Regions from separate parts of the Paenibacillus nitricinens genome, predicted to be linked through region 1. Evidence: predicted binding sites of a transcription regulator. Region 1 holds the regulator's gene; each other region holds the start of a gene.
What was found. Region 1 encodes Rex, which represses fermentation and respiration genes when NADH is low (regulators of the CRP and FNR family bind a similar motif). Its sites were predicted from a motif close to TTGTGAAATATTTCACAA; they were not measured.
Positions count from the first base shown of each region.

Region 2: the regulator Rex is predicted to act here: its motif matches at 733-750, upstream of ACN6KS_RS19550 (polymer-forming cytoskeletal protein).
Region 3: the regulator Rex is predicted to act here: its motif matches at 2,245-2,262, upstream of ACN6KS_RS02065 (flavocytochrome c).

Region 1 covers NZ_CP183948.1:4,556,045-4,559,618, reverse strand. Annotated here, with positions in the region: gene dinG (ATP-dependent DNA helicase DinG) at 1-679, shown strand, start outside; gene ACN6KS_RS20250 (redox-sensing transcriptional repressor Rex) at 811-1,464, shown strand; gene ACN6KS_RS20245 (amidohydrolase) at 1,451-2,752, shown strand; gene ACN6KS_RS20240 (cell wall elongation regulator TseB-like domain-containing protein) at 2,921-3,439, shown strand.
Region 2 covers NZ_CP183948.1:4,397,935-4,401,508, reverse strand. Annotated here, with positions in the region: gene ACN6KS_RS19555 (LacI family DNA-binding transcriptional regulator) at 1-497, opposite strand, end outside; gene ACN6KS_RS19550 (polymer-forming cytoskeletal protein) at 809-1,360, shown strand; gene ACN6KS_RS19545 (hypothetical protein) at 1,497-1,742, shown strand; gene ACN6KS_RS19540 (histidine phosphatase family protein) at 1,807-2,424, opposite strand; gene ACN6KS_RS19535 (LysR family transcriptional regulator) at 2,581-3,516, shown strand; gene ACN6KS_RS19530 (ABC transporter ATP-binding protein) at 3,559-3,574, opposite strand, start outside.
Region 3 covers NZ_CP183948.1:460,587-464,160, forward strand. Annotated here, with positions in the region: gene ACN6KS_RS02050 (MalY/PatB family protein) at 1-83, shown strand, start outside; gene nhaC (Na+/H+ antiporter NhaC) at 168-1,646, shown strand; gene ACN6KS_RS02060 (RidA family protein) at 1,670-2,059, shown strand; gene ACN6KS_RS02065 (flavocytochrome c) at 2,278-3,574, shown strand, end outside.

The DNA.
Region 1 (3,574 bases):
TTTTAAGTATCGGGAGCAGGCGCTGTTAGTTATTCCACGGGATTTCCCTAGTGTGAAGGGCAGTGTGGGCGATGCCCGATTTGTTGATACACTCGTACAATCACTAGCAGAAGCAGCGACTACAACACGCGGGCGGATGCTTGTCCTGTTTACTTCTTACAAGATGCTACGCCAGGTTTACGATCCTTTGAAAGAGGCTCTAGCCTCACAAGAGATCACGGTGCTGGGTCAAGGCGTGGAGGGGGGCAGCCGTAGCAAGCTGATCCGCCGTTTTCAGGACAGTGCAGCCTCTGTACTGTTAGGAACAAGCAGTTTTTGGGAGGGTGTTGATATTCCGGGTGAAGCATTAACATGCTTGGCCATCGTGAGGCTCCCGTTTCAACCGCCAAACCATCCCCTAGCGGAAGCGAAGTCTGAGTTATTACAAGCCCAGAAAAAGAATCCGTTCATGAAGTTGTCTGTTCCTCAGGCGGTTATTCGCTTTAAGCAAGGATTTGGAAGGCTGGTGCGGACAGCGCAAGATCGGGGTATTGTTATTGTGTATGACACTAGGGTGATCGAATCTCACTATGGGAAATATTTCCTCTATTCGTTGCCTGGCCCAAAAATGGAGCATATGCTTACGGATCAAATGGTTCCTCGTATAGCGGAGTGGTTGGAAGACGGAGGCGTTTCTTAAAAAGAACGTCATCGATCATATTAATCACTCTACAATGAAGGGCGGTATAAGAATACCGCTCTTCATTGAGACGAGGTACACGAATTAGTATAAGGTTAGTAAAGAATATTACTTACATTAGGAGGTAAATTATGAAATCGGAAAAAATATCAGAAGCCGTTGTTCGCAGACTTCCTGTGTACTTACGTTTCCTAAATGATCTACAGAAACGTGAAATATTAACCGTTTCCTCTCAAGAGCTAGGACAGAAACTTGATTTGAATCCCGCTCAAATTCGCAAAGATTTAGCTTATTTTGGAGATTTCGGCAGAAAAGGTATCGGGTATGACGTAACTTATCTTATTGAGAAAATCCGTCATATTCTGAAGCTGGATCAACAACTGAATGTGGCTTTAGTGGGTGCCGGTAACCTTGGACATGCATTATCTAATTATAATGCTTATTTGAAAGATACTATGAAGATTACCGCTATATTTGATTCCTATGCGCCTAAGGTAGGGCGGAAAATCAACTCACTTACCGTTCAACCGATGGAGGAGCTTGGTCAGACGGTTCGTGAGCAAGGTATTCGAATTGGGATAATTACAGTACCTGATTCAGAAGCGCAGAATGTAGCGGATATTCTCATTGAGTCTGGCATTGAGGCGATTTTAAATTTTGCACCAGTGATTCTAAAAACACCATCGAATATCCGGGTTCATGCTGCTGATTTTACAACAGATTTGCAAAGCCTTGCTTATTATTTGAAGGATGGAAAGGAAGAAAGCAGAAATGAAGAGCAATAAAACGATTATCAAGGGCGGGCGTTTTCTTACTCCGGGAACGGATGAGCCGGTTCTTAGTGGATATATGACTATTGAAGATGATTTGATCACTTACATAGGAAAAGAAGAGCCTTTAATAGAAGACGATGTGCAAGTTGTTGATGGCAGTCGTCTGTTGTTTATGCCAGGTCTGGTAAACACGCATGGCCATGCCGCAATGTCATTGCTTCGTGGTTATGGAGATGACTTAGCGCTTCAGGTGTGGCTTCAGGAGAAGATGTGGCCGATGGAAGAGAAGTTCACCGGAGAAGATGTATACTGGGGAACCTCCTTGTCTGTACTTGAAATGCTGAAAGGTGGCACTACAACCTTCCTGGATATGTATGATCATATGGACCGAGTAGCGGAGGTCGTCGAATTATCAGGTATTCGTTCCGTACTAATGAGAGGCGTAATCGGTCTATGTCCAGAAGAAGTACAAAATCAGAAGCTTGCGGAAGCGGTTTCTTTTGCGCGTAACTGGCATGGTAAGGCTGAAGGTAGAATTACGACAATGATCTCGCCACATGCCCCATATACATGCCCACCAGACTTCTTTGTTAAGTTTGTGCAGGCGGCTCATGATTTGAATTTACCGATGCATACCCATATGTCCGAAACGAAACGCGAAGTGGAGCAGAATGTGGTGGATTACGGACTGCGGCCAGTAGCGCATTTAGAGAAGCTTGGAATGTTCACACGTCCGTCTATAATCGCTCATGGTGTTCATTTGAATGATGAAGAGATCGAGATACTGGCTCGTCATGATGTAGGTGTATCCCATAACCCTGGAAGCAATCTTAAGCTGGCTAGTGGAGTTGCTCGAGTTACGGATCTTCTAAAGGCCGGAGTGAAGGTGTCACTGGGTACAGATGGAGCGGCAAGTAATAATAATTTGGATATGTTTGAAGAAATGCGTCTTGCAGCACTCATCCATAAAGGTGTAAGTGGTGATCCTACGGCTGTTCCGGCTCCGGAAGCTCTACGTATGGCTACGGAGTATGGCGCGAAGTCTATCTTTTTAAATGATGTGGGTAGACTCGCTGTAGGTATGAAAGCTGACTTTATTGCTATTGATATAGACCAGCCGCATTTGCTCCCACACACAGATCTGTTGTCTCACGCTGTTTATTCTGCCAGTGCCAAGGATGTTGAGCATGTATGGGTGAATGGTAAACAGGTTGTTAAACATGGACAATGTGTAACGCTAGATGAGGAAGCCATCCGTCGTAAGGCGCAAGAAGCCTTTGATGGACTGCTAAAACGATAGTCTAAATCATAACAAATAACTGAAAGGCTGTGACTTTCTGCAATTGCAAAGTTACAGCCTTTTGTGTTTCTGATCATTAGATCATTGAACGAGATATGAAACTTTGGATAAACACACGGGTGTGTTATATAATCAAAAAAGATATATTACTAGAAAGGGAGCTGTACCTTGAAGAAAAGGAAAAAATGGATCCTCCTGGGGTCAGTTCTGATTCTGCTCCTTCTGTTCGGACTCATCCAGTTCTATGCTTATATTATGAAAGATCAATGGAACGAGCGAGATATCGCTAAGGATGTCGCCAAAACCAGCGCGGGTCTAACAGAGGTAACTAAAGCACAGAAATCCGTGTGGGATGAAAATGCAGTCTACTGGGTCTTAACAGGGAAGAATGAATCCGGGACCGAGTTGATGGTTTGGGTACGCTTTACTGTAGATGGGAAGTTTGCCGAAGGCGCTGACGCAGTATTCGCCGAGGAACTAAGTAAAGGGACCTCTGAAGAAAAAATGCGTAGTCTTATAAAAGCCGATCTCCCGGATATTAGCATTGAACGGTTGTTACCGGGGGTGTATAACGGAGAGTATGCTTGGCAGCTTTTTTATAAACAAAGCGGTCGGTATTATTATCAATTTTATCGGTTCTCAGATGGGGCTCGAATGGGTGAAGGATACAGTTTACCTAGCCGCTAAGTTAAACAAAATTACTTTAGGAGAAACAAGCGGACTATTTATGGTTCGCTTGTTTTTATATAACATATTAGATTGATACACTAAAAGTATACGTTATGTGATATACTATAAGAGTAGTTTTTATATATTGTCGTC
Region 2 (3,574 bases), 160 kb from region 1:
TTGTAAAGAACTTGCTTAAACAGCTTATCTTCAATCATGCTGTCGATCAAAATTAAGGGAATCCCTTCTACAAAATGCTTGGAAATCGAATAGAAGGATTCCTCGCGGACATCAATCAGAAAGACGGCTTCGAGTTTTCTTTCGACGATGATATCCAGTGAAGGATGGTCGGTACCAAGAGAGTATAACATCGTATGATATCCGGCATCCGTTAAACGCTGTTCCAAAGTACGGATAAATGTGAACTGGGCATAGAGTTTCCAAGGGGGCATATAAGCAGAATTATTGATAAGTATTCCTATTAATCCCGTTTTTTTATTAGCTAGCGAACGAGCTGCTAGGTTTGGAATGTAATGAAGCTCTTCAGCCAGTAACAGAATTTGATTGCGGGTTTTCTCAGGAATGGTTTGGTTATTGACGCGGTTCAGAACATAGCTCACAGTTGCAACGGAGACATTTGCTCGTAGCGCGATGTCCTTCATTGTAGTCTTTTTCACCAGTAAACTTCTCCCTTGCTGAGATATTTATTTCCAAATATTATCACTAAAACTTGAGAAGAGTCAACGAGTGACTTTATACCAAGAAGAAAATGATTTATGTGTTCATTTTTATAATTTGGGTAAATAGATTTAAGAACCTAAATCAGTCAGCGAGAAGAGGTGTGACTCATGGGAACGAATTTTAAACGGGAAGCGGGAGAGTTGTGAAACCGCTTTAGATACTGACACAAATTTGTGAAATCATTCACTTAATTATTAAGAATTTTAATATATAATTAATTTATAATCAAAATTAGGGGGAAACGAAAATGAGACTATTTAAAATGATTTTAGTGGCTGGGGTTTCGGTAGCAGTATTGGCAGGTTGTGGAGCAAATGAGGATAAAGCAACCAATTCGGCGGCAACTACGGCTCCGGCTGCTGAGCAGACAGATGCTGTCACTACAGCATCGATTGTCAATCAAGCAGATGCATTTACTAAGGCTGTTAGCAAAGATGGAAACTGGATTGTTGCGATTCTAAATGATGTAACGATTCCAGAAGAGGTTGTTGTAGCTGGAGAATTCCATGATAAAGGCGCGGCTGATGGCGACATCTACCGTAAGATTGCCCTTTATTCGCAAGATGCTGATCACAAGATCACTGCTACTTATACACTAACCGTACCAAAGTTTACAGTACAAAGTGAGAATTTGAAAGTTGAAGGCGGAACGATTAAAGGCGATGTTTATGTAGAAGCGAAAGGTTTTACTCTACCTGAAACCGCAACGATTGATGGTAATCTTTACTTCGCGAGCGAAGATCTGAAAACATCAGCTGTTATTGATGGAAAAGTGACTGGAACAACAGAAGTTAAATAATTTTGTAATCAACTTATTCAGTAGAAGCCAATCCATAGTCTATGGGTTGGCTTTTTTCTTTTCGTTTATATGAACTTTAGTTGATTTTCTTAATATTGAACTTATAATATTACTACCACTACTAGGAGGAACACATATGTCTAAGGAGTATTCACGCACATATATCGAAAGTGTAAAGCTTGAAATGTTAAATAGATTGGGACTTAAGCAAGTGTTCTTTAAGGAGCAAATAGGTGACGGCCTGATTTTTGAAGCGGTTGGTTTTGATAAAGGGAGCAAGCATCGTTTTTGTGTTAGACCGAAGACGAAAACAATTGACGAATTTATTTCAGGAAAATGGATGAAGGTCCGCAGCTTTACAATCAAAAGTGTGGAAATTTAAAATTGAATTCTAAAAAGGGAACCCCATTTAAATCGGAGTTTCCTTTTTTGTTTTTGAGAAGGATTCATTGATAATGTGAAGTATCGCCGTACAGATCGATGGTTGTATTGTTGTCAGTTAAGGTTACTTTACACAATGCTGTAGAGAGAATATCCGGTAGTTCCCCTAATTCCTGCAGTGATTTATTGAGAAAATGAGCCATAATGACTTTCAGGGTCATCCGATGTGTGACAATAAGTACCTCATGTCCTTCATTATCGTTAATGATACGCTCAATAGTCGGCGTTACTCTTTGTTCAAGCTGACTATAGGTCTCCCCTGGGGCTAGTGGAATAAAAAGATCAGGTCTGGTGAAAAAATGGGTGTACTGTAATGGATATTCTTGTTCAATCTGTTCTGTGTTCATTCCTTCCCAAATGCCCATGTTAATTTCCATTAATGAAGCTTGCTGTTGAATCGATAAACTCCGATTTCCTCGCGAAATCTGCGCAGTATGCAGCGCCCTTAGACTAGTACTAGAATAAATGGCTCCTAAATTCTCACCTTCCAAACGTTCTCTCAACCATTCCGCTTGCTGTTCACCCAAGGTTGTTAACGCTGAATTTTGATGTCCTTGCATTCTTTTCTGCAAATTCCATTCAGTCTGCCCGTGCCGGGTTAGAAATAATACTGTCTTTTTCATTAACGAAACCTCCCTTTTGAATAGTTGTAAGTATAAGATAAATAATTATAAATAAACAATATATAATAGTTAATATCCATAATGTATAGTTATAGTAAGAAGATCGAACATCCGTTTAAATATGATTTTATTTTATATAGTTAGGAAGAAATCAGGATGAACTATCATGTATTAAAATTGTTTTATTATGTTGCGATAACAGGGAGTGTGACCAAAGCCTCCGAACGTTTGCACATAAGTCAACCCGCTATATCAGCGCAGATCCGCAAATTTGAACGGGAGAATAATATCGTATTATTAGAGGTCATAGGAAAGAGAATGGTGTTAACACCGATTGGGGAAAAACTGATCGAACCACTTGAAAAGTTATTTGCGATGGGTGAACAGGTACAGCAGATAATTGAGGATTATCATAAATTTCCTGCAGGCCATATTCGGATTGCAGGTAATTATCTGGCCACAAGTATACTCATCCCCCGGTGGGCATCATTATTCAAGCAATCTTTTCCGGAGGTTAAAATTCAGATTTCTACTGCTAATTCTCATGAAGTCATGGAACAATTAAATAATTTTGAAGCGGACGTGGCGATTTATAGTGATATGGCGTTTCCTTCTCATCATACAGGGGTGTTCGAACATCGGGAGTTGTATAAGGACGAGTATGTGTTCGTAGTTTCTTCAAATCATTCTTTAGCCAAGCAGGAGGTTAGTTTTGAGGAAGTGATGGCTGAGGCATTTATTATGAGGGAGGAAGGTAGTGCAGCCAGAGAGAGAATTGTACAATTATGTGAAGAAAGAAAGGTACAACAACCGAAGATCGAACTGCAATTTAATGGAGTAAATGAAGTTATTCAAGCCGTCATTGCCGGTTATGGGATTAGTTTTGTATCTGCGTTGTTAGCAAAGCCTTATCTTGATCAGGGTATGTTAGCCAAGGTCGAAGTGGAAAATGTAGTCTCTAAGCATTCGATATGGATGAGCCACAGAAAGAAAGAGCTTCAAGAAAGCTATATCCAGTCATTTATTAAGCTTGTCATGAAACAATTAAAAGAAGAGGTTAATTTATACTCGATTCCAACGCATACACCTTAATTAAAATAACGTATGAATTATGATGTATGCATTGAACTGAGATCAAAGGTTGGAATGT
Region 3 (3,574 bases), 2.7 Mb from region 1:
TCCGCTTAAATATTGCGACGCCACGGCCCTTGTTGCAGGAAGCTTTTGAACGGCTGAATCGAGCTTATCCATTAAAAAAGTAAAAATAGTAAAAAACAATTGATCAATGACCTTGAAAGACCTCATTAGTAGCTTTTCTCAGATCCATATCAAGGGGGAGAATAACCATGTCCAAATCAGAAACACCAAGAGTCAAGAAACAGCCGACGATGTTCTTAGCACTACTGCCTATTATTACGATGGTTGTGCTACTTAGTTTAGGGTATGTCTTGTTTGAATTACCACCTGAACCACTTATTATTACCTCTGCGGTTGTTGCTGGTATTATCGCGATTATTCTTGGTTATAGCTATAACGACATACTAGAATCTATCGCTGGCAAGATCGCGAAAACGATGCCTGCCATTCTTATTCTGATCATGGTTGGTTTTATGATTGGGGCATGGATGGTTGGTGGAACGATCCCAATGATGATTTATTATGGATTGAAAATCATTAATCCACAATTTCTGCTTATCACCGCATTTATTGCGACAGCTGCCGTTTCACTTTGTACGGGCACGTCTTGGGGGTCAGCGGGAACGATCGGGGTCGCCTTTATGGGTGTTGGCGCGGGTATGGATGCGAACCTAGCAGCAGTAGCTGGTGCGGTTGTTGCAGGTGCTTATTTTGGTGATAAATTGTCACCGCTTTCAGACACAACGAATATTGCTGCGTTAGCAACAGGTGTCAATCTTTATGAGCATATTGGACATTTACTATATACCACACTTCCTTCGTTTATCGTTGCAAGCGTTGTCTTTATTATCACAGGCCTAAACACAGATGCTGCGGGTGCTATTGTTCCAGAAAAGGTTGGAACGATCATGGGAACATTAGATACCATTTACGACTTTAATCTGCTGCTATTAGTGCCTGTATTAATCATCTTGTATGGTTCTATTACGAAGAAGCCGACCATACCAGTCATGCTGATCTCTTCCATGTTCGCTATGGCCAACGCACTTGTATTTCAGGGATTTACGTTGAATGATGTCGTATCTTCTGTTGTTAATGGATTTAATATTTCTATGGTTCAAGTAGCTGGATTTGATTCTGCTAACATTATTGAAGATGTACCCCGTCTTTTAAATCGTGGCGGAATGAACTCTATGATGGGTACACTTCTCATTTGCTTCTGTGCAATCACGTTCGCTGGAACCATATCTCTGACGAAATCCTTGGAATTAATTGTTAATAAGCTTTTGAAGTTCGTCCATTCCACAGGTTCAATGATCGTAGCAACCATTGTTACAGGTCTTACGATGATCGGGGTTACAAGTAATGGTCAGGTATCCATCTTAATGCCAGGTGAAATGCTGCGTGAAGCATATATCCGTCGGGGCTTGCATCCGAAGAATTTGGGACGTACGATCGAGGATTCAGCGGCGATTACCGAGCCTATTCTGCCTTGGACAGCTGCAGGTGCTTATATGGCGGGAACGCTGGGTGTTGCAACGTTAGACTATTTACCTTGGGCTGTTCTCTGTTGGACAGGAATAATCTTTGCGACGATATGGGGCTTCACGGGATTTGGTATCGCGAAGTTAACGCCAGAGCAACAGGCAGAAATGCTAAAGGAATATGACGGTAAAACTAATGAATAAGTTGGATAAAGGAGTCTTTTAAAATGAAAAATATGCATAAAGAAACTGTAATAACAACGGATGCACCAGGTGCAATTGGACCTTATTCTCAAGCTGTAAAGCTTGGGAACGTCCTATATACTTCAGGACAACTCGGACTAGACCCGGTTAGTGGGACTTTTCCTGCTACGGTTGAGGAACAGACGGAACAGTCGTTGCTGAATGTCAAAGCCATACTGGAAGCGGCGGGTACAAGCATGGACCAGGTAATAAAGACGACCGTTTTCCTAAAGGATATGAATGATTTTCTTAAGGTAAATGAGATTTATGGAAGGTTTTTTGCTCAGCCATATCCTGCTCGCAGCGCAGTTGAAGTAGCACGTCTGCCTAAGGATGGGCTCGTAGAAATTGAAGTTATTGCTTATATACCATAAGTGACTAGAAAATAAGGCAGATGGCCGCCCTGAAAAGGGTGGCTTTTTTTGAGTAGTAAGTTGCGGAAATATTGAAAGCAAGAATTTTTATGAAAATTTAAATGAAAATATTCATGAAAATGTAACAGTAAGTATAACTAATTACTAAAAAACCTTCACAAAACAGCATCCTTGCGTTATCATAAATGTGAAAACATTCACAAAGGGGCGTTATAAAGATGAAGAAGACAACAAGTACTGCTCTCATTCTCATTCTCTCTGTCATGCTCGTAATCGCAGGCTGCGGTAACAGTAATAGCAACAGCGCAGGTAATAGTAATGGCAATGAGAACAAAAGTAAGGTAAATGAGACGGCCAAAAATGATAAAGCTGAAGCCGTATCAGGTGCATCAGAAGCTAGTTACACACCACTGGATCAATTAAAAGATAATTATGATATCGTTATTGTCGGTGCTGGTGGTGCGGGAATGTCTGCTGCACTGGAAGCTAAGGCTAAGGGCTTGAATCCGGTTATTTTAGAAAAAATGCCGGTTGCAGGTGGGAATACAAGTAAATCCTCCTCAGGGATGAACGCTTCCCAAACGAAATTTCAAAAAGAGCAAAGCATTGAAGATAGCAATGATAAGTTTTATGAAGAGACGCTAAAAGGCGGTCATGACACGAATGATAAAGAGATGCTTCGTTTCTTCGTTGACAATTCCGCAAGTGCGATCGATTGGTTAGATTCGATCGGAATCAAGCTGAACAATATTACAATCACAGGCGGCATGAGCGAAAAACGCACCCACCGTCCAGAAGATGGATCTGCGGTAGGCCAATACCTTGTCAAAGGATTGGTTAGAAACGTACAAGAAAAAGAAATTCCACTGTTTGTGAACGCGGATGTTAAAGAAATTACTCAAAAAGACGGTAAGGCTAACGGCGTCAAAGTACTCTTTAATCAAGCTGATGAAAAAACCATTACAGCGAAGGCAGTTGTTGTAACAACAGGTGGTTTTGGATCCAACATGGATATGATATCAAAAGTTAGACCTGATCTGGAAGGATACGTTACGACTAACCAAATCGGTAGTACAGGCGACGGCATCAAGATGATCGAGGCACTTGGCGGAACTACTGTCGATATGGATCAAATTCAAGTTCACCCAACAGTTCAACAAGATAAATCTTATCTGATCGGGGAAGCCGTTCGCGGTGAAGGATCTATCCTCGTGAACAGCGAAGGCACACGGTTTGTAAACGAATTGACTACACGTGATAAAGTTACCGAAGCGATCAATGCACTTCCTGAAAAAGCGGCAACGCTTGTCTTTGATTCCGGCGTTAAATCACGCGTGAAAGCAATTGAACAATATGACAAAATGGGCTTCGTAATCCAAGCGGATACCATCGAAGCATTGGCGAAAGAAATCGGTGTTCCAGCCGATAAGCTAAAAGCGACACTTGATACTTGGAACAGCGCAGTAAAGAACAAGAACGATGCTGAATTCGGCAGAACAACAGGAATGGACAACG